DNA from 4 places in the Trichocoleus sp. FACHB-591 genome. Region 4 is predicted to be linked to each of the others. Evidence: predicted binding sites of a transcription regulator. Region 4 holds the regulator's gene; each other region holds the start of a gene.
What was found. The regulator NtcA, encoded in region 4, controls nitrogen genes in cyanobacteria. The targets are predictions, from matches to a motif close to TTTGTANNNNNNNNTACAAA.

Region 1: H6F90_RS05505 (acetamidase/formamidase family protein) is a predicted target of NtcA. The motif match lies at 2,315-2,334, and genes of this name have one in related genera.
Region 2: H6F90_RS10015 (ferredoxin--nitrite reductase) is a predicted target of NtcA. The motif match lies at 3,723-3,742, and genes of this name have one in related genera.
Region 3: H6F90_RS17410 (circularly permuted type 2 ATP-grasp protein) is a predicted target of NtcA. The motif match lies at 4,627-4,646, and genes of this name have one in related genera.

Annotation. Positions count from the first base shown of each region.
Region 1 covers NZ_JACJPA010000032.1:67,386-75,360, reverse strand. The annotation lists gene H6F90_RS05510 (PAS domain-containing protein) at 1-760, opposite strand, end outside; gene H6F90_RS05505 (acetamidase/formamidase family protein) at 1,042-2,256, opposite strand; gene H6F90_RS05500 (DUF4397 domain-containing protein) at 2,515-3,225, shown strand; gene H6F90_RS05495 (SagB/ThcOx family dehydrogenase) at 3,246-4,787, opposite strand; gene H6F90_RS05490 (pentapeptide repeat-containing protein) at 5,212-5,751, shown strand; gene nfi (deoxyribonuclease V) at 5,748-6,407, shown strand; gene H6F90_RS05480 (hypothetical protein) at 6,438-6,728, opposite strand; gene cynS (cyanase) at 7,184-7,624, shown strand; gene H6F90_RS05470 (cation diffusion facilitator family transporter) at 7,729-7,975, shown strand, end outside.
Region 2 covers NZ_JACJPA010000045.1:405,278-413,252, reverse strand. The annotation lists gene H6F90_RS10020 (CmpA/NrtA family ABC transporter substrate-binding protein) at 4-1,335, opposite strand; gene H6F90_RS10015 (ferredoxin--nitrite reductase) at 1,653-3,608, opposite strand; gene H6F90_RS10010 (formate/nitrite transporter family protein) at 3,943-4,806, opposite strand; gene H6F90_RS10005 (ubiquinol-cytochrome c reductase iron-sulfur subunit) at 5,329-5,793, shown strand; gene H6F90_RS10000 (HEAT repeat domain-containing protein) at 5,829-7,193, shown strand; gene H6F90_RS09995 (CsbD family protein) at 7,266-7,454, opposite strand; gene H6F90_RS09990 (molybdenum cofactor guanylyltransferase) at 7,542-7,975, opposite strand, start outside.
Region 3 covers NZ_JACJPA010000094.1:68,752-76,726, reverse strand. The annotation lists gene H6F90_RS17430 (nuclease-related domain-containing protein) at 1-317, opposite strand, end outside; gene H6F90_RS17425 (proteasome-type protease) at 463-1,230, shown strand; gene H6F90_RS17420 (transglutaminase family protein) at 1,237-2,139, opposite strand; gene H6F90_RS17415 (alpha-E domain-containing protein) at 2,170-3,120, opposite strand; gene H6F90_RS17410 (circularly permuted type 2 ATP-grasp protein) at 3,134-4,567, opposite strand; gene H6F90_RS17405 (zinc ribbon domain-containing protein) at 4,788-5,429, shown strand; gene H6F90_RS17400 (TrkA family potassium uptake protein) at 5,426-6,514, opposite strand; gene H6F90_RS17395 (TrkA family potassium uptake protein) at 6,677-7,354, shown strand; gene H6F90_RS31170 (hypothetical protein) at 7,505-7,630, shown strand; gene H6F90_RS17390 (sodium:proton antiporter) at 7,743-7,975, opposite strand, start outside.
Region 4 covers NZ_JACJPA010000110.1:91,289-99,263, forward strand. The annotation lists gene H6F90_RS23820 (tetratricopeptide repeat protein) at 1-241, opposite strand, end outside; gene psbN (photosystem II reaction center protein PsbN) at 654-785, opposite strand; gene psbH (photosystem II reaction center phosphoprotein PsbH) at 870-1,073, shown strand; gene H6F90_RS23835 (TatA/E family twin arginine-targeting protein translocase) at 1,226-1,546, shown strand; gene pth (aminoacyl-tRNA hydrolase) at 1,600-2,238, shown strand; gene H6F90_RS23845 (hypothetical protein) at 2,349-2,738, shown strand; gene H6F90_RS23850 (DUF3146 family protein) at 2,748-3,011, shown strand; gene H6F90_RS23855 (pre-16S rRNA-processing nuclease YqgF) at 3,020-3,463, opposite strand; gene H6F90_RS23860 (DUF3084 domain-containing protein) at 3,545-5,164, opposite strand; gene ntcA (global nitrogen regulator NtcA) at 5,427-6,098, opposite strand; gene fabI (enoyl-ACP reductase FabI) at 6,482-7,258, shown strand; gene hisB (imidazoleglycerol-phosphate dehydratase HisB) at 7,368-7,975, shown strand, end outside.

The DNA.
Region 1 (7,975 bases), on a different contig from region 4:
GAATGGCATCTCGCTCTGTGGCAATCCGGGCAACACGCTGCCGTTCCAGCACTTCTTTGGTCACCTCAATATTGAGGCTTAAAATCCCGCAGACTTGCCCAGTGGTATCTAAGAGGGGCTGGTAAATGACATTGAAATAACCCTCATACATTTCCCCGGTGCCATGGCGATCGTAGCGGACTAGCAATTCCTTGCCCTCGTAGGTCTCGCCGGTGGCATATACCTGATCTAGCAGCTCAAAGAAGCCCTGTGCTTCCAGTTCCCGAAAGGCATTTCGCATCGTTAGACCTTCAAAGTTGCGAGCGCCAATTAGTTGCTGGAAGCTGCGGTTATGGATCTCAATTCGATGCTCTTGCCCTCGCATAATACAGATAGGTACGGGGGCATATTCGAGCATATTCCGAATTTCCGCCCGTACTGCTTCCTCTCGGAGCACACGAATGCGATCTGAGATGTCGCGGCTGAATAGGATTAACCCCTGTTCAGTGGGGACAGCCCGCACTTCGTGCCACGCATACAACCCTGGAAGAAACAACTCAAATTTGACAGCAATAGAACCTGTGATGGCGCGTCTTAGTTCTGCTTCTGCTGGTGTATTAAGCAGTTCGGGAAAAACCTCCCACAGAGAGCGACCCAGCAACTCAGCTCGTTTACGCCGCAGCAGGAGTTCCGCACTATAGTTAACGCAGGTATAGTTCCAGTCTTTATCTAGTTCGGTAACTGCATCAGACGTATATTCCAATACTGTCTCAAGATCCAAATTATTCCTCCGTTCCAGGCCAGTCGTATATCAGTAGCATTTGTTAGAAGATGCCCTTCATACATCTAGCGATAGCCTGATCTAAAGTCGCCCGGCTTTTCAGAGATAGTTTTGGAGGCTGAAGTTCGGGTAGTTGAAGTGAGACTCTTAGGTATCAGTCAAAATAAATCTGCTTTGAATATCCAAAGTGACTGAGCTGGGATATTCAAAGCAGATTTAATGTTTGCTGTTAGTTGTTTGCTCCTATTTAGGCCCTGGAGCGTGGGGTGCGACTCTGCGGGTTATTTAACTCGATTCACCTTGATCAGATCTTTCATGATCACTCCATGAATTCCCTTGACGATATCCACAACTTGAGTGACCTCAAAATCTACTGCGGCACTGCTCAGTTGTAAAGCTTCTTGCCCATTGAGGGGTGTAACTTCTGTGATAAAAGTCAGGCTTTTACGCACTGCATCCTTCATCGCTTCATCCAAATCTTGATTCAGCCCAATCGGAACAAAGGCGATCGGAGTTTCTAGGAACGGTGCGGTAAATGTTTTCTTAGCAGCAAGATCTTTGCGTAGAGTAATCCGAAATGTTGGCTTTAGAGAACACTCGATCGCGGTTAAAGCAACCTCTCCATCTCCTTGAGCACAGTGAGGATCACCCGTATACATCAGGGCACCAGGAACTTGCACAGGGAGATATAGCGTAGTTCCCGCTGTGATTAAATTCAGGTCAATATTGCCACCATAACGGCCTGGAGGCACAGAGTTTACGGTTTCAGCATCATTTTCAGGAGCGACACCAATTAGCCCCATGAATGGTTTTAAGGGAATTTCATAGGAAGGCGAACCAGGCGTGTCAGGTTTCAGGATTCCTAATCCGGTAATTCCTTCTCGCTTGAAATTGGCGTACTGGAGTGGAGAGGCAGTCTGTCCTTTGCGCGTTCTGAGAATCGCCTGAACGGCTTGGGGATCGGTCACGATTTTGATGTATTTGCTATCAGCAACCTTATCCCCTACAGGATATTCTCCGGGTAGTGCACCTTTACCCTTACGGCTACTCACAAACCCATAGGAGGCACGGTGCTCAATCTTGAGAGTTTCAATCTGCAAGACATCTCCGGGCATGGCTCCTTCAACATAAATAGGCCCAGTCACGACATGAGGCCCTTTGCCATCATGAGGGACGTTCGCTCGGATAGTTAGTTGATCTTGCAGAATCTCTTTTTCGGGTACTCCTTTTTGAGTCAAAAACTCAATGGCTCCAGCAGCCGTGCCATCCCGTGACTGGTCTTCTAAAATGCCTTCATGGGAGACGGTCTCAATCGTTACAGTGTCTCCGGATCGAATACGTAGAGCAGGCTTAGCCGTCTTGCCATACAAACGTCCCCAAATTACAGTTTCCGGGGTGGATTTAAGCAGATACTCTTTTGCCCAAGCGGGGGAGTTGGAACTCCAAATACCTAGAACCAATCCAGCCAATAACCAGGTGTGGTTTTGCCTCACCATCCCGCTCACGCCTCACTTGACGACTTCAGCCGTACCATAGCTTCCCTCATCCGTATTATTTGTAAGCTTAGCTACATTCTCTTGCCGAAAAATCAGCGAAATTGTCCTTGAATCAGGCAATTTTTAGCAAAAATTACTGCGTTGTTGGTTCTAGATGCTGAGGGTAAAGCGCATAGAGACTGGCACGAAATTGCTTTAATTTTTTAACGATCGCGCTCATTGGCAGTTGTTTAGCATCAAGGGTTAGGAGAATCATCAATGTCACTTCATCATCAAGGCTGGATGCTGCTATCAGTCCTCGCGACTGGGGTGGGACTAGCGATGCCATCTAAAGCCGAGAACTTGGCTTACGTGAACTACTGGCTACTGGATGCTAAACCAACCGTCAAGACGTTGCACTTAAACCAGCAACCGATTCATGCCTCTTACTCTCCAGAGCAAATCATTCCATCCCAACGTATTCCTGCGGGAAAGTACGCCCTCTCCCTCAATTCCATCTCGTCTCAGCCAGAGTCTCAGCCAAAACAGAGCTTTAATTTAGAAGCTGAGCAGTTTTATACCGTAGCTCTATTTCAGAAAGGCCAGGTACTCCAAGGGCTAGTGCTGAATGACAAGCTGAGTCGTCCTGAACCTACAGTAAGACTGGTGAATCTCATGCCTGAGCCTGTCCAAGTGACGATCAATCAAGCTCAGCCGAAAGGATTGGAGCTGCAATCGGGCGAGCAAAAGGATGTAGCGATCGCCCTTGATAGTCCCTCGAAAGTTGGTCTAGTTACAGTGAAGACAACTGCTAAATCTAATCCAAGTCGCTCTGCAACCAAAGTCTTTGGCGTTGGGCCTGACTATGCTTCTGTGGTCGTGATTAGCTCCCAAGCAAACTCACTCAGACTAACTCGTTGGCAGTACGATCGCTGTGCTGTCCGCATTGAAGCCTACCAATACGAAGATGCCTGTGGCCATTCAGACTAGGCAACCAGAATAGCCAACAGCTAGCGGGGGCGACCCAGGGTGGTGATATAGAGAACGGCTTCATCCACCGGAATGCCTAACACTTCATTCACCTGATTATCAAAGAAGCCACCAATGCCACTGACACCCAAACCCAGATGGATGCCAGCCAGGTTGAGTTTCTGCCCCAAGTGTCCCGCATCCATGTGGAGGTAGCGGTAGACGCGATCGCCATATTGAGCCACCGCAGTTCTCAGGTCCGCCGTATGAAACACCACTGCTGCGGCATCACGACCCAAATCTTGCCCCAAGCATAAGTAGTGCAGTTCTCGCCGGAAGTTTTTGAAGCGGATTTGTCGTAATTCCTGAGAGTGGGGGGCGTAGTAGTAGCAGCCTTCTTCTAAGCCAATCACACCAGAAACTGCAATAAAGGTCTGAATCGAGTTCAAAACAAAATAGTCTGGATACCCATCCAATCCCTGTTCAATATAGTGCTCAGGCTGGTAAGTAAAGTCCAGCAACGCTTTCAATTCTGCTAGGGTAATTGACTCTCCGCTGTAGGCGCGGGTAGAACGACGGCGGAGCATGGTCTCTTGCATAGCCCCTAAGTTCTCTCCCCAAACAATCGGCTGGGACAGCGTAGAAACTTTTAGGCAAAACGGAAAATTGTATTGATCCGACTGAGCCTTTTCTCGATTGGTACGTGGTGGTATTTTGGGGATCTTTTTGAAGGCTGCGTTTGGCTGAATCTGAGTAGCTTGATGGAAATAGCTCAGCAATTCTCCATCAGGAATGCTGGGATACTCGGTCTGAGTCGCCGAAGGTAAGGCTGTTACCGAAAGTGGCAGATTTTCTTGCACTTCTAGCAAATCGGCCACCGGAATCACTGCGATCGCTCCTTCTTGGTCCGGATCGAGGTAGAGCAACTGATTAAGCGCCTCGTCAGCAAATCCACCAATCAAATGCGGTCGATAGTCATTGAGAGCGCAGGCTAACTCAATGTTGCCCAGCAAGTGCCCAGCATCCAAAAAAATGCGGCGGTAGGCGCGGTCCTGATAGCGCCATGCCGAGCGAGCAAACACCGCAGTCGTGACCAAAGCCATCTGCGTGTCATCTAAAATAGGGTGCCAAAAGCAAGCCGATTGCAATTTCTGCCAAACATTGCTGTCCCAGAAATGCCACAGCGAGTGATTTTTAGACTGATAGTTATACAACCCAGCGGGTAGGAATGGGGTCCCACGGGAAACTAAATACACTTCTGCCGGATACAGACCCCCCGCTGAAGGCGCAGCCCGTAAATAAACTGGACTTCCGGTTGTGGGAATCATGCCTGTTAAGCCGTAGCTGCAAAATAGCAGGCGCGACAACCGTTGCCACCAAGCAGTCTCTGCATCTTCAGCCAAGACTTCTTGTGGGTCAGTTAAATAAGGCTTGAGATCGAAGGTAGTGCCGATCTTGTATTCCTTAAACGGAACAGGCTGACTCTCCCAATCCAAGCGATGGCTTTTACTGGCAAGGGTTTGCGGATCGTATTTGGTCCGCTCGTGGTAGTGCTGAGCGATCGAGACTCGAAGTTCTGGCATAGAGATTTCTGGGCAGTGCAGTTACGTCTCTATTTAGATCTTGACATCTCTCAGGGTTAAAGTGTCTGTTTGTGCAGAAACGCAGCCTGGCATCTGAATTGATCCTATATTTACCCCCTATTCATAGTCTGTTCATGACTACAGCGAGAGTATCCCCAAGGCGACAGATGTGGCTAAAGTTTTAATCTGGCACAGTTGGAGGATAAAACAATGGCAGCAAGCTTGGAGGTTCGATGTAAATAGGTTAAGTAGATAGGTTAATAAGTGCGATCGCAATCAGGGATTCTTAAAAAAGCGTTAAAGCAACGGTATTTTTTGTCACACTATTTTACATTTTAATTACAAGTTAAGTATAAATGCTTAGTACGTATCTCGCGTCAATCCTGAAAAGAGTTTGACGAAGATACTGTCGGGAATGGTTACCATGCAGAGGGTCAGCGCCAAAGAAATACTATCTTGCTATGCCGAAGGGCAACGAGATTTTAGTAACATTGATGCCGGGGAAGTTTTTCTATTTGAAGCTGAGCTACCTAACATCAATTTACAAGGAAGCAACCTAGCCACCGCTCATCTTCCCTACGCCAATCTCACTTATGCCAACTTACAGGCAGCCCAGTTACCAGCAGCGGAAATGAGCAATATTCAGCTTTATCAAGCCGATTTAGCTGGAGCCAATCTACAAAAGGCAAATCTATCGCGAGCGAATCTGCGCCATGCCAACTTGCAAGGGGCAAATCTCGCTGGAGCCGATCTATCTGGGGCAGATTTGTATAATGCCGATCTGAGTCAGGCAAATTTATCCTCTGCAAATCTTAGCCGCACCAACCTAGAAAAGGCCAAACTTCAAGCAGCCCAGCTCGCTGGTTGTAATCTCTATCGCGCTCAGCTCGTGAATTTAGAAACAGCCTATATCGATCGCACTACTATTCTGCCCGATGGTCATCGCGACAGTCATTCTCTATGAAGATCCAACAACAGCATGCTTGGCCCGCCACCGCTGAAGAAGCCACTATAATTCAGCAGCAACTGCGTGGTGACATCATCAAGGAAGACCAACTAGGAACGGTGCAGCGCGTCGCTGGAGTGGATGTGGGCTTTGAGGCAGATGGAACTATTACTCGTGCCGCGATCGCCGTCTTAAGTTTTCCGGAGTTGCAACTGGTGGAACACGCGATCGCCCGTCGCCCCACCACCTTTCCTTACATTCCAGGCTTTTTGTCTTTCCGAGAAATTCCTGCTGTCCTAGATGCGCTAGAACAAATCGCCACTCCCCCTGACTTGTTGCTCTGTGATGGTCATGGCATCGCTCACCCTCGACGGATGGGGATTGCTGCTCATTTGGGGCTACTAGTGAATTTGCCTGCGGTTGGGGTTGGTAAGTCTTTACTAGTCGGAAAACATGATGAGGTGCCAGAAGAGCGAGGCGCTTGGCAACCGCTTCAGCATCGGGGTGAAACGGTTGGAGCCGTGCTGCGAACCCGTGTTGGCACTAAACCTCTCTACATTTCGTTAGGGCATCGCATTAGTCTGCTGACTGCGATCGATTATGTGATGCGCTGCACCACCAAGTGGCGGCTGCCCGAAACCACGCGCCATGCCCACAAACTGGCGTCGGGTTAAGAGTTAGTCCTTCTAGCCAATCCTTCGGCTCTACCTAACTTCGTGTTGTTGGGCGATCGCGATGGTTTGGTCAATCAGAATTCGTACAATCTCTAAAGCTTGATTCAAACTTTCCCGAGGACGAATTTGATAGGTGTAGCGTAGACCTCCCTGTCCTTGATCAGCGGGATGCTGCCACTGCAACACAGGATATTTTTGGCCAAAGCCCGTTTGGCGTTTGATCCGCACATGCACTAGCCAAATCGGCCAGTCCCGATAGGTAGCAATAAAGTGAGTTTTGTTTTTGTCAAAGTCACTCCGTTGAGGGGCCAAACTAGACATACTAGAACCAGACCCAGACAAGGGATAGCTTGCCTGTACAGTCCTATGGGTAGATGGAACACTTGCTCTAGAAGGAGATAAGGATTGTGGAAATGACCTCGATCCGGTAGTCATGTTCAATTGGCCCCCTGTTGCTTACAATCCCAGTTCTCTTCAGTAGTCTCTACTCAATGCAGGTCAGTGATGAGAGCGACTATCTAGATTACCATCAGGTATGAAAATGCCGCTCCCGCCGCGCAACACTCAAACTGTGAGTGAAAAATACTGATTCTTGGGATACCAGAGCATCCTCCTTTAGAGTTATCTCTGAAGCTAGAATCATTAGACTTGGCTTAAGCGGTAAATGTTCCTGAGGTGACGTTAACACCAAACTGGATGTACCCGTAACTTTAGTTACAACTACGTAGTGTAGTTTTAGTTACTAGTGGAATCGATGAATATTGAGTGAATTTTTCATGACGATTCCAGCAATTACCCAGAAACTACTAGCTGCGAAGCAAATGCAAGGATTGAGTTTTACAGATTTAGAAAAAATTCTGGGACGCGATGAAGTCTGGATTGCCGCCTTGTTTTATCGCCAAGCGAGTGCTTCTGAGGATGAAGCTAGTAAATTAGTGGAGGCTTTAGGATTAGGGCCAGACGTAGCATCTGAGCTGACTGAATATCCCCTCAAAGGCCTAGGGCCAGTAGTACCAACCGATCCGCTAATTTATCGCTTCTACGAGATTATGCAGGTCTATGGCATGCCGTTGAAAGAAGTGATTCAGGAGAAATTTGGAGACGGCATCATGAGTGCGATCGACTTCACGATGGATGTAGAGAAGGAAACAGACCCGAAGGGCGATCGCGTCAAACTCACGATGTCTGGGAAATTCTTGCCTTACAAAAAGTGGTAGATCGGCAGTTTTCGGGAAAATTGTGATTATATGGGGAGCTTGCATCAGAGAAATTGCATCTACTCTAGAGTAGATCGCTTTAAGGCTCCCTGTTTCCTCAATTAATGCTTCACCATCATCACTCCTCGCATTGCGACCACTCCCTCCCCACTGCCTCTCTAGACCCAGGCAGCACCCCGATTCAGAAGCTGCGCTTACTGTGGATAGCGCTCATCCTGACGGGTTGTTTTTCGCTAGCGGAGTTAGTCGTGAGTCATCGCAGCCATAGTTTGGCATTGCTGGCTGATTCAGGGCATTTGTTCTCCGATACGCTATCACTCGCTTTAGCACTGTTAGCCACCTGGATTGCTC
Region 2 (7,975 bases), on a different contig from region 4:
GACTTAAACTTCAACTTTCTTGATTTGCAAACTCTTGAGGTAAGCTTCTGGATTCTCAGGGTCAAACTTGACGCCATCAAAGAAGGTTTCCACACCGCGAGAAGGGCTCTTAGGAGTCATGGCTTCTTGACCGAGTGCCTTAGCCGCTTCCCGCCAGATGTCTTCCCGATTCACAGCATCGACTAGTTTCTTGGTGTCTGTTTCTGGCTCAAAGTAACCCCAGCGAATATTTTCGGTGAGGAACCATTGGTCATGGCTCTTGTAAGGATAGGAAGCATTGTCAGCCCAGAACTTCATGATGTGGGGGCTGTTCTCAACCACTCGACCATCTCCGTAGTCGATGCGGCCTTGGGCTCGCTCAATAATGTCTTTGGCTGGAACCTTGAACCATTCCCGTTGGGAGAGGATGTCACACATCTCCTCTTTGTTTTCTGCCTTGTCGCACCAGATCTGGGCTTCTTGCACTGCCATCAGGAGGGCTTTAGCTGCTTTAGGATGTTTGTCAACCCATTCAGCCCGCATGGCGAAGGCTTTTTCTGGGTGGTTATTCCAAAGTTCTCCAGTGGTGAGGGCGCTGTAGCCGAGTCCTTGGTTGACGAGCTGAGCATTCCAAGGTTCGCCAACACAGAAGGCTTCCATGTTGCCGACTTTCATGTTGGCGACCATTTGGGGCGGTGGCACCACGATGGTCGAAGCATCTTCATTCGGATTTAGGCCACCCGCTGCGAGCCAGTAGCGCATCCACAGATCGTGAGTGCCACCGGGGAAGGTAACGGCGCACTTGGTTTCTTTCCCGGCGGATTTAGCTTGAGCGAAGGCATTTTTGAGCGCATTGCTCTGCAAACCCACTTTCAAGTCTTTGTAGGTATTGGCAACGGAGATGCACTGACCGTTGACGTTTAAACGCGCCAAGATGTACATCGGTACTTTCTTGCCATCAGTCACTTTGCCTTCTGAAATCAGATAAGGCATCGGAGACAGGATATGAGCGCCATCGATCCCGCCGCCCTCGGAACCCAGCACAATGTTGTCACGGGTTGCCGCCCAAGAAGCCTGCTTGGCCACTTGGACATCCTTCATACCGTACTTCTCAAATAGACCCTTTTCCTTGGCGATGATCAGGGGAGCGGAATCTGTCAGGGCAATGAAGCCGAGCTTGGCCGTGGTGACTTCTGGCGCATCGGCGGCGGCAACATTAACCGCAGGAGCAGCACTGGGGGAAGTGCTAGCAGCAGTATCGGTCGAATTAGAGGACGTACAGCCGTGGGCGAGTAGAGTACCTGCGGCTGTAACGCCTGCTGTCAAGATGAATTTCCGTCTCGAAAACTTCGTCATCCTCGTTCACCAATACTCAAGTTATAAGTTGTGAAAATTTTGGGGTGTTGGTAGTTTTCTATACCAACAACTTGTCATTACCCTACCGATGTTGCTCTAGATAAAATGTTACCCATGAGCAATTTTGAAGTTTTTCTACAGGTTTTGGCGTTTTTGTCTGTAGCGAAACATACTTGTGGTTTTTAAGCCGTAACTACCTACCTCGCAATCCATCCTGGGGATGTGAGGCTTGGGGTGCAAGGAGCGATCGCTCTCTCAATGTGCCTCTCGGTTATCACCGTGATTGAGCGAGAGGCAGTGAGGAAAACAACGGCTAATCAAGCATCAATCACAACCTTGCCGATGGGATGAGCAATACAGGTTAGAATCCAACCTGCTGCTTGCTCACTGGCATCCAATGCATCCGGTTCACCTTCATATCGCACTTGTCCTTCCAGCAGTTTTTGCTTGCAAGTGCCACAGGTACCTGCCTGACAACTGCTATCTAGCTCTACCCCTGCTTGAGTCGCTACATCCAATAACGTATCTGCTTCTGTGCAAGCAACTTCTTTGCCAGATTTAGCAAAGCTGGCGATCGCATGTTGAGCGGGAGGAGCAGGGGGAGCCGAGGGAACTGGCGTTGCCACTGCCACAGGTTGATAGCTGGATGCCGCAGGGACATTGACAGCAGCAACCGGGCTGGAAACTACCTCTTCTTCCACAGAAAACTGAATTTGAGCAGAAGTTTTTAGTGGAGTCGTGCGGATTTGAGCGCCAAAGTTTTGGATCAGGAGATTCGTGAGAAATGGTTTGAGATCTTCGCAAGGAATGGATTTCTGGACACAGGTGCCTAAAACAGCATGTTTGCCCACCTTGCCACCCATATAGAGGTCTACGCCTTCCACCGTTTTGCCATCTTTGCGAACTTTGGTCCCCATGAGGCCAATGTCAGCCACTTGAGGTTGACCGCAGGAGTTGGGGCAACCTGTCCAGTGAATCCGCACGGATTTCGGCAAAGAGAGTTCTGAATCCAATTCTTGAATCAGGGCTGCGGCGCGGTTCTTGGTTTCAATCAGGGCAAAGTTGCAGAACTGAGATCCGGTGCAGGAAACTAGCGATCGCGAGAGCGGCGCAGGATCAGCGGTAAAGCGTTGCAGCAGAGGTTCTTTCAGGAAGGGGCCTAAGCGAGAATCAGGAATATTGGGAACAATCACATTTTGTTCAACACTGAGGCGAACCTCTCCACTGCCATAGACTTCGGCGAGACGCGCTAAGTCGAACATATCTTGGGCGTAGAGGCGGCCTACCGGAACATGTAGTCCCACATAATTTAGTCCGGGTTGCTTCTGAGCGTGAATGCCGACATGGTCACGCTTATCCCAGACAATCTCATCTTTGGGAGCAGCCGTCTGGAGCGCATGACCCATTTGTTGCTCAACTTCAGAGCGGAACTTGTCGAGACCCCACTCATCAATCAGCCACATCAAGCGCGCTTTTTGGCGATTAGCCCGTAGACCGTGGTTGCGGTAGACCAAGAGAATCGCTTCACACAGAGCCACCACATCGCGGGGGTCAACCCAGACATTCATGGGGATTGCGGCTTCGCAACGTTTGGCAGAGAAGAAACCACCGACTAAAACATTGAAGCCTAGGTTGTTGTTTTTGTAGGCAGGGACAAAGGCGATGTCATTGATTTCCGCGTGGACTGAGTTATCTCGGCAGCCCGCGATCGCAATATTGAATTTCCGGGGCAGGTTGGTAAAGGAGGGATTGCCTTCACCATTGTTGGTGATCATGTCCTGCACTTTACGGACGATGCCGCGAGTGTCGATCAACTCGTCTGCATCAATCCCTGCAACGGGAGAGCCTGTAATGTTGCGGACGTTGTCCATGCCAGACTGGATACTGGTGAGACCCGCTTCCTCGAAGCGACGGAAGATATCGGGTAGGTCTTCGATGTGGATGCCGCGCAACTGAATATTCTGCCGAGTGGTAATGTCACCAGTACCATCTTCACCATAGCGTTGTAGCACTTCTCCAAGCACCCGTACTTGACCGCTGGTGAGGATGCCGTTGGGAATCCGCATCCGCAACATAAACTTGCCAGGAGTGACAGGTCGGAAGAATACACCCAACCATTTGAGGCGGTAGTCGCGATCGGTTTCATCCATCGCTTCCCAGCCAATTTGAGCAAAGCGATCAAGTTCTTTTTTGACCTCTAAACCGTCTTTTTCAGCTTTGAGCTTCTCAAATTTATTGCTTCCAGTCGCTGGATTGGTTGCTGCGGTTGTCATGAATCTACCCGTGTCACTGCTGGCTTTAAGCAAGGTTTGAATTCAGATGAATTCAATGTAATTTGCCGTTTAACGTTTCTTACCAGCTAAGGTTATGAGTACTTAGCTAGTGAATTCGTATCTATAGTTACAAAATGTTTCTATATATGAAACACTTGCATGTAAGTCATGCTGTTTTGACATAACTCGTTGATTTCAAACGATCTAAAAAACATTTGATTTTGCAACAAAGGATACAAAAGACCTGATTAATAGGTGCTGCTTCAAAAAATAAAAGCCTATCCAAATAGTCTGGATAAGCTCTTTAACTAGGAGAATGAGTTCGCTTAAGCAATTAATAAGTTGTTTTCTCCCTAGGTTCTGTTTCCCAAGTTTCAAAACTGGGCACTGATTCCAACTTTTTAGCTTTTTTGGGTTTGCGAGATGGGCGATCGCTGCCTACATACCAGTAAGAGGCTCCAACCAGGCAAGCACCACCAACCCAGTTACCAAGAGAAACAGGAATCAAGTTTTTGACATACCCAATCCAAGAAATTTGCTCAGGATCATGAGGGATAAATAGACCCAATCCCATTAGGGTCATGTTGGCAACGCTGTGCTCAAACCCTGCACCTACAAAGGCAAACAGACACCAGAAGATCAGCACTAACTTCGCGATATCCTCTTTAGTCTTAGCGGCCATCCAAATGGCTAAACAAACCAAAATGTTGCAAAGAATGCCGCGAAAAAATAGCTCCATAAAGGGAGCCTGCATTTTTCCAGCTACAGCTTCTAAGACAAAATCCTTGATCGGTCCTTTAGCCAAAAGCCCAGACTGAACCAAGAGCAAGGCTAGCAGCAGAGAGCCAGCCAAGTTACCAACAAAGCTGATGCCCAAGACTTTCCAAGTGTCTTTCCAGGTAACTTGTTTAGCGAGACTGGCAATTGTCATGAACATATGATTGCCAGTGAATAGTTCGGACCCAGCAAAAATAACTAATGACAAAGCGACCGCAAATGAGGCTCCCATTAAGGCTTTAACCGCAGGTGACCCAGCCGCATGCAAGGGTGCGCCGATGGAAAAAACCAGCATCACTCCAAAGCCAACGTAAATTCCTGCCAATACAGATAGAATCAGGAATTTAGGCAAGCTGTCTTCAACCAGTTCTGCTTTGGTGCGGGCAGCACTAATAATAGTCGCGATCGCTTCTTTCGTCATAATCAAGTCCTTTTAAAGCTGCTTTGAGCCAGGAAATTTAACTTCAAATCAAAATCTTTGACTTTGAATTTGAAAGTGTATCTCTAGCTGCAAAATCTATGTTTATGTAACTTCTGCATAGAAAGAATATTTGTATCTTTAACTACAAAATTCATCAATCAATGCAATTACTGCATGAATTCCATGCTTATTAAAAGTTGTTTTCTATACAGTTTTCTGAGAATTTGCATCATTCGAGACAGTTTGAAAAAACTGAGTTGAGCTAAAAACGCAATCTGCTTGGAAAAAATTACTTATTTTTTAATTAATTTATGCGGTTCTTGTATTAGCTCAATGAACCAAAAAAGGTGATCAAATATACAAAAACTGCATAATCCTGGTGCAATCTGTACTATTCACAAAGTATGTTCAGGTAGATTTTTTAGGCAGTTAGGAGGCTGAAAATCCCCGTAATCGGTAGTGTAGGAACTGATTTGGAGCCTTATGCGACAATTGAACGAGCAGAACTTTTATAGACTGAACATGGATCGTCGTACTTTTTTAACTTGGGTTGGCGTTGGTGGAATTGCCAGTTCTTTGCCAGTGGCGATCGCAGCTTGTTCTAACAAAACAACCACAACTTCCAACGAAACAGCATCCAATCCTGCGGCCACTTCAGGCGCGGTTGCTCGTGCAGATGGTTTTCAACCTGTGGGAACTGTGGCGACTTTAGACCAGAAGGGCCAGTTGGGCGATCAGAAGTTTGTTTCGGGGCCTTTGCTTGTGGTGCGTAATCCAGATAGTCCTGACACTTTAGCCGCAGTCAATGCTAGCTGTACTCACAAGGCCTGTCTCGTAGACTGGCAAGCCGAGCAGAAAGTTTTTGTTTGTCTTTGCCATGATTCTAAATTTGGTACGGATGGCAAAGTGTTGCAAGGACCTGCGACAGAGCCGCTCAAAACTTACGAGACAAAGCTGGAGGGAGATACAGTTTTAGTGAAAGTATAGATTTTAGTGAAAGTATTAACACCCCCGATTTGCCAATGTTAGAGGTTTTGGAAAAAGCTCAGGCTGCGGCACAACAAGCCGATTGGCCGCTACTGAATCAGTATTTGCAACAATTCTCTGCTGCTGTAAAAACGACTCCTCAAGCTAAGGAAAATGGGCCAACAGTAGCAGCGCTAAAGCAAGTGCTAGATTTGGCGATCGCGGCTCTCGCGACGGGAGACTTCCAATCGCGCTGGGATCTAGCCAAAGTGTTTCCTACCTTAGCCGCAGCGTTTGGTCAGATTGGGCAAAGTGTAGATGGGTTGATTGCACCGTTGATCGAGATTGTGCAAGACGATGCAGCCGAGGTCGAACTGCGTTGGTTTGCAATCCGAATTCTAGGTCAGTTCAACCATCCAGCAGTCATCAAAATCTTGGTGCAGTTGCTGCAATCCGAGGATACAGAAGCGGAAGAGTTGAGTGAAATTGCCGCCACTACCTTGGCAAGTTTTGGCCCTGATGCGATCGCCGCTTTAACAGAACTACTAGCCGACGAGCAATCCAGAGGGTTGGCAGTGCAAGCCTTAGCTCAGATTCGCAGCCGTGAAACCATTGCTCCCTTATGCAGTGTGGTGGATGACCCACAAGTAGAGGTGCGATCGACTGCGATCGAAGCATTAAGTAGTTTTCATGACCCACAGATTGCACCGATTTTGGTCAATGCTCTCAATGATGTGGCGGCTACAGTCAGACGAGAGGCTGTGGCGGGTTTAGCGTTACGAGCTGATTTAGCTCCTGACCTGGATGTGGTAGCCCTCCTGCGCGATTGCCTGTGGGATTTTAATTTAGCGGTGTGTCAACAAGCAGCTACTTCCTTAGGACGCTTGGGTACTCCCGCCGCAGCTGCCGCCTTGTGGCAAGTATTGCAATCTGCGGCCACTCCTGCTGTCCTTCAGTTAGAAGCAGTACGAGCTTTGGGTTGGATGCAACATCCAGAAGCTTTGAACTACTTACACCAAGCGTTGCAGCTAGAGTCCCTAGAGGTTTATCAAGCGGTGCTCACGGCACTAGGCCGAGTGGAAGCCCCTGAGTTAAAACCGCAAGCTGTCGAAATTTTATTGGCAGCCTTAGGAAGTCAACACCCTGTTGTGCAACAGCCCCACACGCAACAAGCGATCGCTCTAGGCTTGGGGCAACTTGGAGAACTAGCTGCTGTAGAACCGCTGATTCAACTGTTAGCCACGCCAGATATCGGAGTGCAGTTACACGCGATCGCAGCTTTAAAGCAACTAGCGCCTGAAATCACTCATCAAAAATTACAAACCCTGGCAGCAGATCCAGCGGCATCACCGGAACTAAAACAGGGAATAGCGATCGCTTTGCAAGAATGGCAAATGAATGGGATTGCTGATAGCAACTAACATAAAAAATCAGCAGAATTACTAGAACTCTGCTGAAGCGAAACCAAGGTTTATGCTTACTAAAAGAGCAAATTAAGCATGATCGATCAGCCGTTTAGCATGATCTTTCATGTCTTCTACCGTGTGCATAGCAGCGGCTTGATTCTGTTTGGCCTGTCCTTCGGCTAGGTCTTTAGGATCGCCTGTTACATTGCCAACTGCTTCTTGAACTTTACCTTCAATGTTTTTAGCAACAGCTTTAGCTCTATCCTCAATACTCATAGTGTTAAGCTCCTTAGTTAAAAATATTACTATCTAAACCGAGCTTAGCCATTCACTTGAGAAATTGGCATCTTACTGGTGGCGCATTTAATTTAAAGCCGCTAAGTCGTTGGGTGTATTGCAGTTAAAGAGCATGTGTTTGTCAGCGTCCGGAATGGCTTGCACTTCATTGTGGTCTAGCCACCGTTGGAACGATCGCCCGCCTCGGCTGATAAAAGCATTCAAGAGAGGCAAGCAACTCCGGCGATAGAACCCACACAGCGGGTCCCAACCTTGAGCATGGTACGGGACAAAGGCGATCGCAAGTTCTGGAACTGTATCTAACTGTTGCGCCCAACCTTGCAAGACTTCGCCCCTAAGCCGAGGCAGGTCGCAAGCCAGCAACAAAACCCAATCTGTTTGGACCTGGGCTAACCCTTGAGCAAATCCCACTAAAGGGCCTTGGGGGTGAATATCTTGATGCAGTGGTCGTTCTTGCACAAACCGACAAGTATTGGGCAATAGTTCACGGTAACGCTGTG
Region 3 (7,975 bases), on a different contig from region 4:
CGAGCTTGCTGAATAGGAGATGGCATTCCTTGAGGAGTGCCGTTGAACCAACGAATCCATTCGCCATGTTGATTCACTTCGACTTGCTTTGAAACACTTTTACTTTCAATAATTACGACTCCATGTCGGTGCAGGATCAAGTGGTCAATTTGAGCCGCATCATCGCCTTGCTCCAGACGCAAATCATTGAACACATAAAGCTTTTGCTCATCGCTAAAGGCGCGGCGTAGGTAGAATGCCATTTGCTCCTCGGCTATACGCCCTGCCTTAGCAAACTTATTTTGGGAGACAAAAGCATCCAATTCTTTGACAATCATTGGCTATCCTGCATGATTTTGAAGCTCAACTAGTCGGGCGATCGCTTGTCCCAATCTTTTAAGGCGATCGCTCATCTTAAAAAAAGTTTTCCCAGAACGGCTCTGGCTCTACAATCAAGGGAAATTCTTCATCCCCGAACCCACCGTGACTTACTGTCTGGGAATCCTGACTAAATTTGGTTTGGTCATGGCTGCGGACTCGCGCACCAATGCTGGCGTTGACTACATCTCCACTTATCAAAAGCTGTTTGATTTGTCTCAGCCCGGAGAGCGGATTCTACTGCTTTGCACCTCAGGCAATCTGTCGGTGACGCAAGGCGCTTTAACCCTGCTGCGGCAAGACCTCCAATCTGGGGCGGCAGTGAATCTCCATACCTTGCCCAACTTCTATGAGATTGCCCGTTACATCGGCGAAAAGCTGCGCCAAATTCAGGAGCAAGACCGCTCTTGGTTGCAGCAAGATGGCATTGATGCCACCTGTACCGTGATTCTCGGGGGTCAGATCAAAGGGCAAGAGCCAGAGCTGTATATGATTTACAGTCAGGGCAACTGCATCCATGCCACTAAAGACACCCCATTTTTGCAAATTGGCGAAACTAAATATGGCAAGCCGATTCTCGATCGCACCTTAACTTTTGAGACGCCTCTAGAAGCAGCCGCTAAATGTGCCTTGCTGTCGATTGACTCCACCATGAAATCCAATATCTCGGTGGGGCCGCCGATCAGCTTGGTCATGTATGAAATCGATAGCTTCCGGATCAAGCATGAACTGCGGCTCCGGATTGGCGCACCTTACTTAGCTCAAATTCGTAGACATTGGGAAGCTTGCTTGCGTCAAGCCTTTGAATGTATGCCAGAGATTGAGTGGGAGCACGCCCTCCAAGACTCAAACGAAGATATCCCCATTGATTAGAAACGATTAAGTGTTCGTGGCAAATTGGGATAGCCCAAAGTCTGTGCGGGCTTGAATCGATAAGTGGTATTTCAGGCTAGATTGCACTGCACCCGCTCGATTCAACGTCCCAGAAATGGGAGCTGCGTAAGCTGGAGCGGCACTGGCAACTAAAGCAATATGATGATCCGCCACCGCTAAGCCTTGGGTGGGATCATAGCCGCGCCAGCCTGCTCCAGGGAGATAGACCTCTGCCCAAGCATGGAGATGTCGCTCGGTAGCTTGGCGATCGCCCGCTTCATAGCCGCTGACAAACCGTGCTGCTAATCCGATCGCTCGGCAAGCTTCCATAAACAACACGGTCAAATCGCGGCAGGAGCCTAAGCGTTGCGCCCAGGTGATCCCTGGTGCTAGGGGTTCGCCAAATTCCCGAATCGTATGTTTACAGGTTTGGTGAATGCGTTGACTCAGCTCGGAGAGAAACGCGATCGCATCTCCTCCAGTCGCTTGATGGATCTCCTGGGCCAATTTCACGGCGACGGGATCAAGGCTGGTGGAGTAATGCAGCGTTTGCCCGCTTAGGTAGGGTTTGAGCTGTGTATGGAGGGAGGCAGGATAATCAATCGGCAACTTCAGCGCCCAAGCCTCCATCAAATAGTCGAAAGGGTTGCTGCGGAGGGTTTCGACTTGCGACAACACTTGAATCTGCAAGCGATCGGTCAACTCTTGCTGGAACCACAGCTTAACCACCGCATTGCCATCTAAATCCGTGATCTGCGAGATGCCCAGTGGTTTGGGATCAACCACCAGCGAGAAGGATTGCAAGGATTGACTGGCATCACAGCGGGGACGCAGCCTGACCAAGTGCGGAGCCAGCGTCACAGGCTGACTGTAACTGTAGGTGGTGGTGTGGGCGATTTGGTAATGCAAGGAAAGTCAGGAGGAGTGAGGGGCCAATGCTTATACCGGATTGACGGCGACAAAGGTAGAAAAGACTTTTTCGCCTATGTCATTCAGTTGTCGCTGAATTTTATCTAAAAACTCATGTAACCCTGCTTCAATGATGTCGTCAATTGTCAGGTAGCCAAGTTCGGAGCGTAACCGTCCGACTGCCCGCTCAGTTGGATTGCTCCAGGTTCCGGTTGGGGTGCCTGTAATGCGATGCAGCGATCGCTCAGCTTGCAGGATACAAAACTGAATCGAGCGGGGGAATTCGCGATCGAGAATCAGAAACTCTGCTACGGCAGTGGGGTTGATTCGGTGCCGCTGCCGCTTACGGTACATTTCATAAGCGCTCGCTGACCTGAGCAACGCCATCCATTGCAACTCATCCAAGGTGGTCCCCACATCTTTGGCGGAGGGGAGCAAGATGAAGTACTTCACATCCAGAATCCGCGCTGTTTTGTCAGCTCTTTCTAACAAGCGACCAATCTGTCCGAAATGCCAACCTTCGCCGTGGGTCATCGTGGCATCCATGATGCCTGCGAATAAGTGACTAGACATTTTTACCTCAGTAAAGAAGTCCTGCCACTCTGGCAGCGAATCAGTCTCAGCCGCCTCTTTCACCATAAAGTAGAAGGCATTCAGCTGCTGCCACATCTCGGAGGAGATCACCTCACGCACAGAACGGGCATTCTCGCGCGCTGCTGACAGACAAGAGAGGATGGAATTAGGATAGTGGCGATCGAAGGTGAGAAACCGCATCACATTCTCTGCGGCCGCCTCACCATAGCGCTGTTGAAACAAAGGCAAATCGCCTGTGGTCAGGATCAGCGGTTCCCACTGCTGAGTCACCCCAGGGGGAGAATCTAGCAATAAATTCAGATTCACTTCAATAAAACGAGCGACATTTTCGGCTCGTTCCACATAGCGATTCAGCCAATAAATTGAATCTGCGACTCGACTGAGCATCACTTTTATCTCCTTACTTGCAGACCACCCAAGTATCTTTGCTACCGCCGCCCTGGGAAGAGTTGACGACCAGAGAGCCTTTTCGCAACGCCACTCTGGTTAAGCCACCAGGGCTGACATAGATGTTTTTGCCGTAGAGAATGTAGGGGCGCAGATCGACGTGGCAGCCTTCGATTTGCTCTTCCATCAAGGTAGGCACTCGGGAGAGACAAAGGGTGGGCTGAGCGATGTAATTGCGGGGGTTAGCCTTAATTTTCTCGGCAAAGGCTTCCCGCTCTGCTGCCGAGGCTTGGGAACCAATCAACATGCCATATCCCCCCGACTCGTTCGCTGCTTTGACGACTAGTTTGTCTAGGTTAGCCAAAACATGGCTTTGCTGTTGGGGTTCCCAACACAGATAAGTCGGGACGTTGGCGAGAATCGGGTCTTCGCCCAAGTAATAGCGAATAATTTGCGGCACATAGGCGTAAATGACTTTGTCGTCAGCGATCCCAGTTCCTAACGCATTGGCGAGGGCGACTCGTCCGGCGCGATACACGTCCATCAAGCCTGGAACACCGAGCATCGAATCGGAGCGAAAGGCTAGCGGGTCGATAAAATCATCATCAATGCGGCGGTAGATCACATCGACTCGCTGCAACCCTTTGGTGGTGCGCATTTGCAGGTAGCCATCCGCCACGACTAGATCACGCCCCTCCACCAGTTGCACACCCATCTGCTGGGCCAGAAAGGAATGCTCAAAGTAGGCTGAGTTATAGATACCAGGGCTCAGCACCACCACAGTGGGATCGCTCAGATGCTCTGGGGCTAGATTCAGCAAGGTTTCTAGCAGGTGACTGGAGTAGTCCTCTACGGGTTGAATCGGCATGGTGTTGAAGAGTTGCGGGAAAGTACTCTTCATGACGCGGCGATTTTCTAGCACGTAGGAGACGCCAGAAGGACAGCGGAGGTTGTCTTCCAGCACATACCAGCGACCATCGCGATCGCGCACCAAATCAGTCCCAGTGATGTGACACCAAATGCCTCCCGGCGGGTTTAATCCCAGGCAAGGCTTGAGAAAACCCGTGGCTGAATAAATCAGCTCTGCCGGAATCACACTATCCCGCAGAATTTTTTGCTCGTTATAGATGTCATGCAGAAACAAGTTCAGCGCGTAGATGCGTTGCTTTAAGCCTTGTTCTAGTTCTTTCCATTCCTGCGCCGAGACAATGCGGGGAATGATGTCAAAGGGCATGATGCGCTCGGTGCCCTGACCATCGCTATAGACATTGAACGTTACGCCCAACTTCATCAAGGCGATCTGGGCAGATTGCTGGCGACGTTTGATTTCACTAGCAGAGAAAGAATTAAACCGCTCGATTAAGAGGGTGGCTTCCGGACGGGGCTTGCTTTTGGCGATAAACAACTCGTCATAAAAACCCTCTGGATCATAGTGATCAAATCGCACGGCAAACCACCCACCTTGCTGGAGTCATTCATCCTTGATAGAGGCTGAGGGAGTTCGATACTGTAGCCACTGATACGGAATCTTCTTTAGAACGCTTTAGAGTCAAATAACAATTTCTATCACTCGCCGCTGTTCCTGAAACCTGCCCAAAAATTTTCTAGGGAATCTTAATACCCGTTCTCTGAACTTCCACGTTAACTTGCTAGTGAACGCGATCGCCATGCTTAATCTTTCTATGGCTTACATTGGCAATCTCAGCAGTACTGAGCAACTCCAGGTCGAGAACGTAGGAACCCAAACTGCGATCGCCTTGACCAGCGCCAGTACGAGTCAGCAGCAGAGTCAGTGGACTAGCCTCACCACAGGTCATTGGGTGGTGCCGCCCACCTTATTTCGAACTCCGGCTGGCTGGATCTTACGGATTGAATCGGCTCAAGGCCAGTTCTTTGTGCAACTGGCAGGGGGCAGGCTCAATCTGTTGACTGCGCCACCCAGCTTGACAGGGGCAGAAACTTTACCACTCCAACCAGTGGCTGGAACCAATACTGGCGCTGATGCGGCATCATCTATGGCACCCATGCTGCCGATCGCTCCCCTATCACCCCTGCCGCCGCTGCCGTCTATGCCACCCATGCAGATGGGAGATATGCAAATGCAGCTAGAACCCATGCAGATGCGAATGGGCAATATGCAAATGCAGATTGGCACCCCTCCCGTCACTTCAACTCCTTTAACTCCTGCTCCCGCTCCCGCACCTTCCTCCACCGAATCAGCCCAGCGCTTCTGCTCGCAGTGTGGCAAAGCCGTTAGCCTCAGCGATCGCTTTTGTGCTCAATGTGGTCATGCTTTAACCGCACCTTAGGTGTGCTTGGGAAGGCGGGGCACGCGGTGGCGAATCGGACCCAGAACTTGATTGAGTTCGCGCAGTTGCTCGGCGGTTCCCATAGAAATGAGCACATCTCCGGTCATCAAGGTGGTGTCGGCAGTGGGACCGGCAATCAAGCTACCGTCAGCGCGGCGTATCGCTAGCACTAAGGCTCCGGTTTGCGATCGCAGACGAGCTTCGCGTAGAGTTTGGCCGACATAGGGGCAAGTGCCTGGCTCCAGCAAACACTCCTCCATGTAGAATGCTCGGTCTGTCCCAGTCAAAATACCATCGACAAAATCCATCACCTGAGGCCTGAGGGCAGCGGCGGCCATGCGTTTACCGCCCGTAATGTAAGGCGATACGACGGCATCTGCACCCCCTCGTTGTAGCTTTTTGAGGGCTTCTTCGGTGCTGGCTCTGGCGATCGCTCGGACTTGCGGATTCAGAGTTTTGGCCGAAAGCACGGTGTAGAGATTCTCGGCATCGGAAGGCAAAGCTGCTACCAAACAAACGGCTCGCTCAATCCCCACTCTAGTCAGCACTTCGTCGAGCGTGGCATCGCCTTGAATGGCCACATAGCCTAGCTCCTGCGCTTCGTGCACCTCCGCCAGATCAGAATCAATGGCAATAAAGGGGATGCCCTCGGCCTTAAACTCTAAAGCAATCTGACGACCCGTTCGCCCAAACCCACAGAGAATATAGTGTTGTGTCAGTGATTCCATGATGCGCCGTCGCTGCTGTAACCGCAGTCCTGCTTGAAAGTACCCTTGAATCAATGCTTCTGTGAACCGATTGACGATATAGCCGATCGCCACCACTCCCATCAAAATCAAGATGATAGTAAATAACCGTCCGCGATCGCCCAGCTCATGGACTTCCATAAAGCCCACGGTCGCTAGGGTGATCACGGTCATGTAGGCGGCATCCAGCCAGCGCCACCCCTCAACCCAGCAATACCAAACCGTGCCAATCAGAAACACTCCCATAAGAGCGATCGCGCCGCCGATCAATTCAGCTTTGATGCGTCGATATCTTTGCTCAATGGTGGCTTGAGAGTTAAAGAGGTTATCGGGATTCACATAGCAATGCTAAAGGGTCTCTGTTTGCAGAATAACCGCGATCGAGGGGTGTGGTGCAAAAACGTTGCGCACTCCTCTCTCTAGGACAGGTGACTCGTGGTACAGCCGCGAGTTGTTGACAACTTGTAAAGTAAAGCAAGGGGCCTTCATCAAGGGAAAGCAATGTACGTACTGATTGGGGGAGCAGGGTTAATCGGGCTTAACTTGGCCCAGAGATTGGTGGATTTAGGGCATACGGTGGCGGTGATAGATATTGACCCAGTGGCCTGCCGCTACGCCCGCGAGCAAGTGGGAGTCATGGCTTTTGAAGGCAGTGCTGTCAGCACAGAAGTTTTGCTGGAAGCGGGAATTCGCAAAGCCGATGCTTTGGCTGCGGTCTTACGGGATGATGCCCTAAATTTGGCAATGGCTACTTTAGGCAAGCATTACGGAGTGCCGCAAATTATGGTGCGGATGCGGCATCGAGACTTTGGTGAACCCTACCGCATTGCTGGAGCGACACATGTGATCAATGCGATCGAGCTAGCGGTATCGACGATGGTGAATGCGATCGAATATCCAGAGGTGGAATCGATCATGCACTTTGAGCAAGGCCAGATTGAAGTGTTGAAGCTAGCGATTCCCAACCAATGTCATGTGGTCGGGCGCAGTGTGGCAGAAGTGGCGCAAGATCAACGCTTTCCAACCGGATCTTTGATCATTGGCTATCAAACCCACCCGCAAACCTCGCTGAAAATTCCCAACGGCAGCACCGTGTTAGAACCCGGATCAACCATTTTGATTGTCACTAAGCCAGGAACCCTGCATGAGGTGATTGATTTTGTGCAGGGCTGCACTTGATGCAAAAGCCTTTTGAAGGAGATATGTCATGAGGTGGAACTCCTACATGGAGTTAGCCTTGCATCACAATGCTTGAGATAGAGAAAATCTGAGGGCTCAAACTACTAACATGAAACCTGAAATATCTAATAACAAACACCCTTATTACTTATGAAACCCGAATTTGCCATTCCTTATCAAACTGGTGCTAAATTATCTCAGCCTTCTGATGGTCAGGTAAAATCCATTCTGCCAACTCCACCTAGTAGTCAAGAGCCTTCTAAAGTGCAGAAATAGGTAGTTGTTTGCTAGGGGTGGTCGCTATTGAGGGCGGATGAAGTCAGGCATTGACTCGGCCCTCAAAAAGTTAAGGTAGAACCACCTCAAGCAAAATCTTAGATAAAGCTTCTTAATCGTCTTCTAGCTTTAATAATTGCTCATCAATCTGGCGCAAACGCGATCGCACGATCACTTCAGACAAAACCCGTTTCCGCAGGGCATCATTGAGTGCGCCTTTCTCTACCAAAAGTAAGCGTCTGCGGATGGCATCGAGCTTAATGCGATCGCCAAAGGTTTCTGCTGCTCCATTGCCCACATTGACAGTATCAATGCGGCGGTTGAACAAGTCGCGTAGAGTCTTTT
Region 4 (7,975 bases):
TGCTAAGGCTACCTAGGGCTTGCCCGATCCCTCTTAGATCTTTCAAATCTTGGTAGAGGGTCAAAGCTTCGTGGCAAAATTGCAAAGCTATACCAGGCTGATTGACCTGGAGCTGCTCAACTCCTTGCCTGAGTAAATTGTTGGCAACTAGCTGTTGAGGGTTATCTCCAATGGTTTGAATCCCCTCATTCCACTCGGTTGCTGTCAGAGTTCCTTGAGCATCTCTCACAAGATCACCCATTAGCATCTAGCGCCTTGGTTAGTAGTAGCACTATTTATACCCGGAGCATAACTTATACTCAGAGCGTAACGCGTCGGATGAAGCCTAGAACTCAGTACCATCCTCAGGCTTGATCATTAAGTGTTTGTCAAATCGCTAGTATTTATACTGAAAACCCTAATTTTTGGCTCCTGAGATTGCGATTCTCTCTGTACTTATAACTTAGAGCGCGATCGCCAGTGGGGTAATACCGGAAGCCTCTAAGTGTGAGACGCTTGCCAATATAAAGCGCACTCAAAACTATGAGTAAAAATTAAGTAGTCTTGTAAATGAATCTTAGAAAACTTGAAAAGTAAGCCTGCAAGGGCAGGCTAGTTGGCTCCAACTCGGCCTAAGTGAGAACTCAGCACCTGTCTGGCTCCTCCGACAAACTCTAGTCTTCGTGATCTTCAAAGGGATCGCTCAATTCCTTTGAAGGCGGACCAAAAGAGGTATAGATTGAAAGCCCTGTAATGGCGATGACAATGGCACAAACGGAAATGCTAAGAACTGTTGCGGGTTCCATAGGTTCGATCGATTATGAGGACTCTCCCTCTATAATATTACGAAGCATTAAAAAGTTCTGTCGAGATCCACATACAGGTGACCCATGGCTCAACGCACTTGGTTGGGAGATGTTCTCAAACCTTTGAATTCTGAATATGGTAAGGTCGCGCCCGGCTGGGGTACCACGCCATTGATGGGCGTTTTTATGCTGCTATTTTTTGTCTTCTTGTTGATCATCTTGCAGGTTTACAACTCCTCGCTGTTGATTGAAAACGTCGATGTGGACTGGAGAAGCTTAGGCGGCTAGGGCTAGCGAATGCCTAGAGCTTAAAGTTCAGTATCTAGATGTTCCCGGCTTCGACCGGGTTTTTTGTTGGCTTTATACTATAAAGAAGGCCAAACTGAGCAATGCTCCACAGAGAAACTGAGCCGTCCGGGATTTGACTAGGAGGAATCTGCGTGAATATTTTTGGCATCGGTCTACCGGAGATGGCGCTGATTATGGTTTTGGCTCTGCTAATTTTTGGGCCAAAGAAGCTGCCAGAAATCGGTCGGAGTTTAGGAAAGGCGATTCGCGGTTTTCAAGACGCCTCTAAGGAGTTTGAAAATGAATTTAAGCGAGAAGCCGAACGACTGGAGCAAATTGTCACTGAGCCAATGGAGGCCAAGCTGGAACCTCCATCTCAGCCCGTGCTCTCTCCTGCTGTTACCGAAACTACCGCTCAAGCAGAGACGGATGAGGTCGTGGCAGCAGTTTCTCCAGACGAAGTAAAGAGCTAGCCTGAATTTTTAGCGTCAAGATTTACTGCCTGTAGATTAGTAATTGAAAGCCAATGACAGAGCCTGCTTCGACACCCAAACTGGTGGTGCCGCAATTAATTGTGGGGTTAGGAAATCCGGGCGCTAAGTACGAGCAAACCCGCCATAATATTGGTTTTGCTGCTATTGATGCTTTAGCCCGCACCTGGCGCATTTCGCTATCGGAAAATCGTAAGTTCCAAGGTGTATTTGGCGAAGGGCCAGGTCTTCAAGGCAATAAAATTCGCTTGCTCAAGCCGCTGACTTACATGAATCTTTCAGGACAGTCGATTCGAGCTGTGTTGGATTGGTATAAGTTGCCCCCAGAGTCCGTGCTGGTGATCTATGACGATATGGATTTGCCTGTGGGTAAAATCCGTTTGCGTCTGTCTGGCTCGGCGGGTGGGCAAAATGGGATGAAGTCAGCGATCGCTCACTTAGGTACCCAGAATTTCCCGCGTTTGCGAATTGGCATTGGTAGTCCCAAGGACGAAAATACGGCTACTCAAGATGCCGTGTCTCACGTCTTAGGTCGGTTTGCGCCTACCGAGGCCCAAGTCATCACTCAAGTTTTAGAGATGACCGTAGACGCTGTAGAACTAAGTCTCAAGCAAGGCTTTGAAAAAGCCATGAGCCTCTACAACGGTCGTTCTGTTGTAAGTACCAAAGTTTGAACGACTTCTGTATTAGACGCTGAATCTGTGTTTTAACTGTTGGCTGAATAAACTGAACTCCGGTACATTGGCATTTACTGGATGGCCCCACTAAGTCGAACTAGCCTCAGATGGGGGTTAGTTCAATTCGTACCAAAGGCAGATCAAATCAGGTCTTTGGTTTTGCCACCATTGCAGGAGAAGCCTTTATGCTGGATAGTTCCGATCCTCTCTTCATGGCTGAGAGCGCTGCTACATCACTGGCGATTTTAGATCAAAGGCTGGTGAAACGGTGCCATATTCAGCTGCCTGACATGCCTAATCCGATGAGCGCCATTTTTTATCAAGGGTGCTTTTATAGCTATGTTCGGTTTTTTCCCTCACTGGAAACAGCTCAAAAGGCGGCTGGACGTTTGCTTACCAAAGGTAATGCGGTTGTCTTTACTCAGGTAGCGAAAGGTTTGGTATTGTGGGTGCTGGAAGCGGAGGCCCAGTTGGCTAGTAAGCCTGTAGTGAGATAAGTAGAGACTGTGAGTGCTAACCGTCTACCTGAAACCATTGCTCATGTCCGGATCACGCATCAGTCGTGGAATCAGGGCAAAATTGAGGGGGAAGTCAGAGCTAACCAATTTGAGTGGCAGTTTCAGTGGTGTTTTAAGCAAGGCAGCTTGTTAGTGCAGCCTTCTCTCGGTAGAGCTTTGATCCAAGAACCTCTAGGGCGCTTTTTAGAGAAATGTGACTATCAGCTAGAACCGGGTGGTGACTACTCATTCACGATTCGCGCTCAGCTCTAAGCTTAAGTTTAAGCAGATGCGACTAAGCGTTCTAAATAACGCTCAATCAATAGAATTGCCACAATATCATCAAGCGATCGCGGTGGGGTTCGCATCCCTTGAGGAATTAAACGATACAAGCCTTTAGGGGGGTACATCTTCCAGTAGCGATCGCGAGCTTCTAAGCTGCTGTAACGCTCGTCTACCAAGACGACCCGGAGCGGATCGGGTAAATCATCACTTAGCTTTTGTTTCCAAGTTTTCGCAGTCGTTTGATCCCCCATCACTACGATCGAGATGGGTAGCTGTTTTTGGAGCTGTTGAATCGTAGCTACCACTTCATCCGCTGCAATAACTTGGTGGTAATGTAGCGTCCGGTCTACTCCCATCGCAGCTAAACCACATTTGTGGCGACCAGGATCGAAGCCTAAGATGATCGGCTGATCAGGATTGGGGGGAGGATTTAAGACCATGAAATTCTAATCATTTGCCAGCAGAGCGAGGAAACAGTTCAACTTGTCAGCGTTACTCTGCTTTATTGTAACGAGCTGCCGTTACAAATCGTCAGGACTGACGAAGGGACTGGGAGAGGAATCTGACGGCTTGGAATTGGGGGCCTTTCCAGGGTAAGGGTCTGAATGTTGAAACTCAAAATTAGCGTCCTCTTGAGTCACGCTGTTGTTTGGATTGTTTGGATTAGGAGTGGCATTGTTGGGTTGAGGAGATGGACTGCTGTTGGGTATAGGACGATTGGGTTGAGGAATGTCCCGACTAGTGCTCAGCACCACTTGGCCATTCTGAATCGCTAACAACTCCACCTTCAGCGGACCTGCTGTGTAGATCACACCCGTGGTTACAACCTTTAAATCCAGCGGCTGGCGATACTGCTTCAACTGCTCGGCAAAGCTCAAAATTGCCGTGACGCTAGGACCATTCGCAGCGATCTGCACTCCTTCCGTGAGTACTCCCGCGCCTCTGGCTCGAAACTCCGTGGCGGCTAGCAACAGTTCGATCCGCTTTTGAATGTCGGCTTCAGTTAGGGTAGATGGATCAACTGAAGCGGCAGCAATGACATCACCAGACAGAAATGCCACTTGGTTGAGCGTAGCGCTCGCCACCACCTGAACGCTCTTTTCTCCTAGCACATAGTTACCCGCTGAGAGAATTCTAATGACGTAATCGCGACCATCTTCAATTTGGTCAACCAGTTGTTCTACTTCCGGTCTGGTGATTTGAATAATCTGCTCGCTGACTTGACCAGTACCAGGACGGGTCAACTTGATAGCGTTACGATTTGCTTCTCGCAGTAACTGGTCTATTGCTTGCTGAGCGCCTGTGGGAGAAACGATCCGCACGATGCCTGCTGACAACACTTGTCCTCGGAAGAGAGCGACGTTGCCTTGGCGTAAGGTTTCATACTGCGCTTGATAGTACTGGTAGTACCGCTGCAAGGTTTGGACAGCTTTCTCTAGATTGGCCTGTTGAACCTCTAAATCTTTAGTTTCTTTAATCAAGTTTTGGCGCTCGCTATCCAGTCGGTCGATCTCGGAGCGGAGTCCCGTTGCTTGCTGAGAAACAGTGCTTAGTTGCGTTTGAGTTCGGTTTAGTTCTGCTTCGGTGCGGTCTTTGGCATCTTCAATCCGATCCTTTTCTGCTTCCGCGCGGCTCAGTTGGCTCTGAGTTTGATCGAGCTGAGCTTCGGTTCGGGCTCTTTCAGCCTCGACTCGGCCTAGCTGGGTTTGGGTACGATTTAGCTGTGCTTCTGTCGTCGCTTGCTTGGCGATCGCGGCCTTAAGAAACAAATTAATTCGATCCAGCCGTTGTTGGGCCGAAACTTGCTCGGCGCGAGCTTGGGTCAGCTCTTGCTCAACTTGATTTTTTTGGACCCGCGTCTTTGCTAAATCTTCTCGCGCCCTAGAGAGGTTTTTCTGAATTTTGCCCAATTCAAAAACGCCAGTCCGGAGTTGATCGCTCACAGCAAACAAAATGGCGAGTGTAGAAGCAGAAATGATGCCACCCGTGACAATCGTCACTAAGACCGCGGTTTTGCGGGGACGCAAGTTAAACAAGCTGAGGCGAGCCTTGCCTACGCGCGTGCCGATGCGATCGCCCACCGTTGCGATCACACCCCCCAACACCAAGATTGCCACAATTAAGATGTACCCGCTGGTCATCTACCCTCAGGAAGCCATTTGGCTCACACCCAACTCAGATACAGCCTATCTCATGCCCTGGAAGTTTTGTGTGCCATCACACCTGTAGGACGACAACAAGTAGACCCAGCTCGCAAAAGTGGCTGCCTTGCCTCAGCGTCAGGAGAGCATCACGGCTCTCTTTGTTTCCTCGCAGGAGTGCCATGAAGCACCTTCCTAGACCAGAGAGCTGTATTCAAGTCGCTGTAAGCGCTTGTTATTACTAGAGGTTAACCATAGCAGATCAACTGAACTGTTGACTGAGGGCGACGGGATTATGAACCGTAATTTTTTTCTTATGGATGGAAATCATCTTCTCCTGCCGCAGATCCCCGAGTAGGCGCGTGACTGTGACCCGTGTGGAACCAATCGCCTCTGCGATCGCCTGATGCGACAATTTCAAGTCAATTGTGATCCCGTCAGGGCCAGGAACGCCAAAGTCACGACAGAGGATGAGCAAGAAGCTGACCAAGCGTGATCCCATATCCCGGTGGGCCAAGGTTTCGATCATCATCTCAGTCTGCAAGATGCGCGAAGACAACCCTTGCAACATCAGCATCGACAGCTCTGGGTTATCCTTGAGGGCTTTTTCCACTTGCTCAATGGGCACCGAGAGCAATTCCGCCGGAGTGAAAGCAACTGCGTGATAAAAGCGATCAGAACGATTGCCTGTAATCAGCGAGAGAACCCCAAAGACACTATTTTCTCGCAGCAAGGCTACGGTGATTTCTTCGCCCGCTTCATAAACGCGAGACAGTTTGACCGCACCTCGGACCAAAAAGTAGACACGCTCCGCTGGATCACCGGGGAAGAAAATCGTCTTGCCTCGATCAAACGTTTCAATCACGGGAGGAAATGCTCCGCCTCCCAATTGACGAAACACAGATGCTAACGGCCTATCCTGCGTCATTACCATATCCTTTTACCTTTTCGATGCCCTTCTCCAACCTTCATGGGCCGCTCGTCTGGAGATGAACCTTACGAAGGTGAGCCAACTGTAAGCAATTGATGACTTTAGAACACTTAAACTTACTCTAGAGTCATTTTTTGTTCTATTTGATACACAATCGGCCAGCGATCGCCAATGGCTGAAGAATTTGGCTGCTGTTTCGAGGACTACAAACGAACGGATCTTAGCTGTAAGCGGTCTATTTAGACCCTATCTTACTCCCCCTAAAGACAGATATCTTGTGATAGGACTCAAGGCAGCGTATCACCCTACAAGCGACAGTCGATGTCAATATCTTTAAGCCCCCATCTTTGAGTATTCTCGTAATTGCCCTTAACGAAGAGATTGCCATGCTGGATCTGACCGGAAAAAATGCCTTAGTCACAGGCATTGCTAACAATCGCTCGATTGCTTGGGGAATTGCCCAACAACTCCATAAAGCGGGTGCCAACCTAGGGATTACCTATCTGCCCGATGAGCGGGGCAAGATGGAAAAAAAAGTAGCAGAACTGGTTGAACCGCTACAACCCAGCTTGTTTGTGCCCTGCAATGTGCAAGATGATGCTCAGATTCAGTCCACCTTTGAGACTGTGAAGGAGAAGTGGGGCAAGCTAGATATCTTGGTTCACTGTCTGGCCTTTGCCAACAAAGATGACTTATCTGGCCACTTTAGCAACACTTCGCGGCCAGGATTTACCACAGCCTTAGACATCAGCACTTATTCGTTGATTCAGCTCAGCGGTGCCGCTAAACCCCTGATGACAGAAGGCGGCAGCATTGTCACATTGACCTACTTGGGCGGGGTGCGCGTGGTGCCCAACTATAACGTTATGGGCATTGCCAAAGCGGGCTTAGAAATGAGCGTCAAATACTTGGCGGCAGAACTCGGACCCCACAATATTCGAGTCAACGGCATTTCTGCTGGCCCGATTAGAACTCTCGCTTCCTCTGCGGTTGGGGGAATTCTGGACATGATTCATCATGTGGAGGAAGTGGCACCCCTGCGTCGCACTGTGACTCAACTAGAAGTTGGCAATACAGCGGCGTTCCTATGCAGTGATTTGTCCAGCGGTATGACAGGGCAAATCCTCTATGTTGATTCTGGCTATGAGATCATGGGGATGTAGTGGTTGCCCTTGAGTGACTACAACCGTTTGGCCTGCCTGCGCAGGCTCAAAGTTTCTTACTTCCTGTTTCTACTTCTCAGTTTTTACTTCCCAGTATTGAGTAGGGCCTATGCAGACTAGCATTCATGAAGCGTCTTCCCAAGAGAACCGCACAGCCTTCGAGCAGGCCAACGGAGCATCATTAGAACCCGTATTTTCAGGACGAGTGGCCTCAGTCAGCCGCAAAACGGGTGAGACAGATGTGCATGTCACCATTAATTTGGATGGACAGGGCCGCTGTGTAGCCGCCACAGGTATTCCATTTCTCGACCACATGTTGCATCAGATTGCTTCACATGGGCTGTTTGACCTAGAGGTGCGAGCGACGGGCGACTTAGAAATTGATGACCATCACACCAACGAAGATGTGGGCATTACCCTGGGTCAAGCTCTGGCTAAAGCGTTGGGCGATCGCAAAGGCATTGTCCGGTTTGGTAACTTCCTCGCGCCCTTGGACGAAGCTCTAATTCAGGTAGCTCTAGATTTATCTGGTCGGCCTCACATTAGCTATGGCCTGCAAATCCCCACCGAACGAGTCGGCACTTACGACACGCAACTAGTACGGGAATTCTTTGTGGCAGTGGTGAATCACAGCCAGATGACGCTGCACATCCGTCAGCTAGATGGCATCAACTCACACCATATTATTGAGGCTACTTTCAAAGCCTTTGCCCGTGC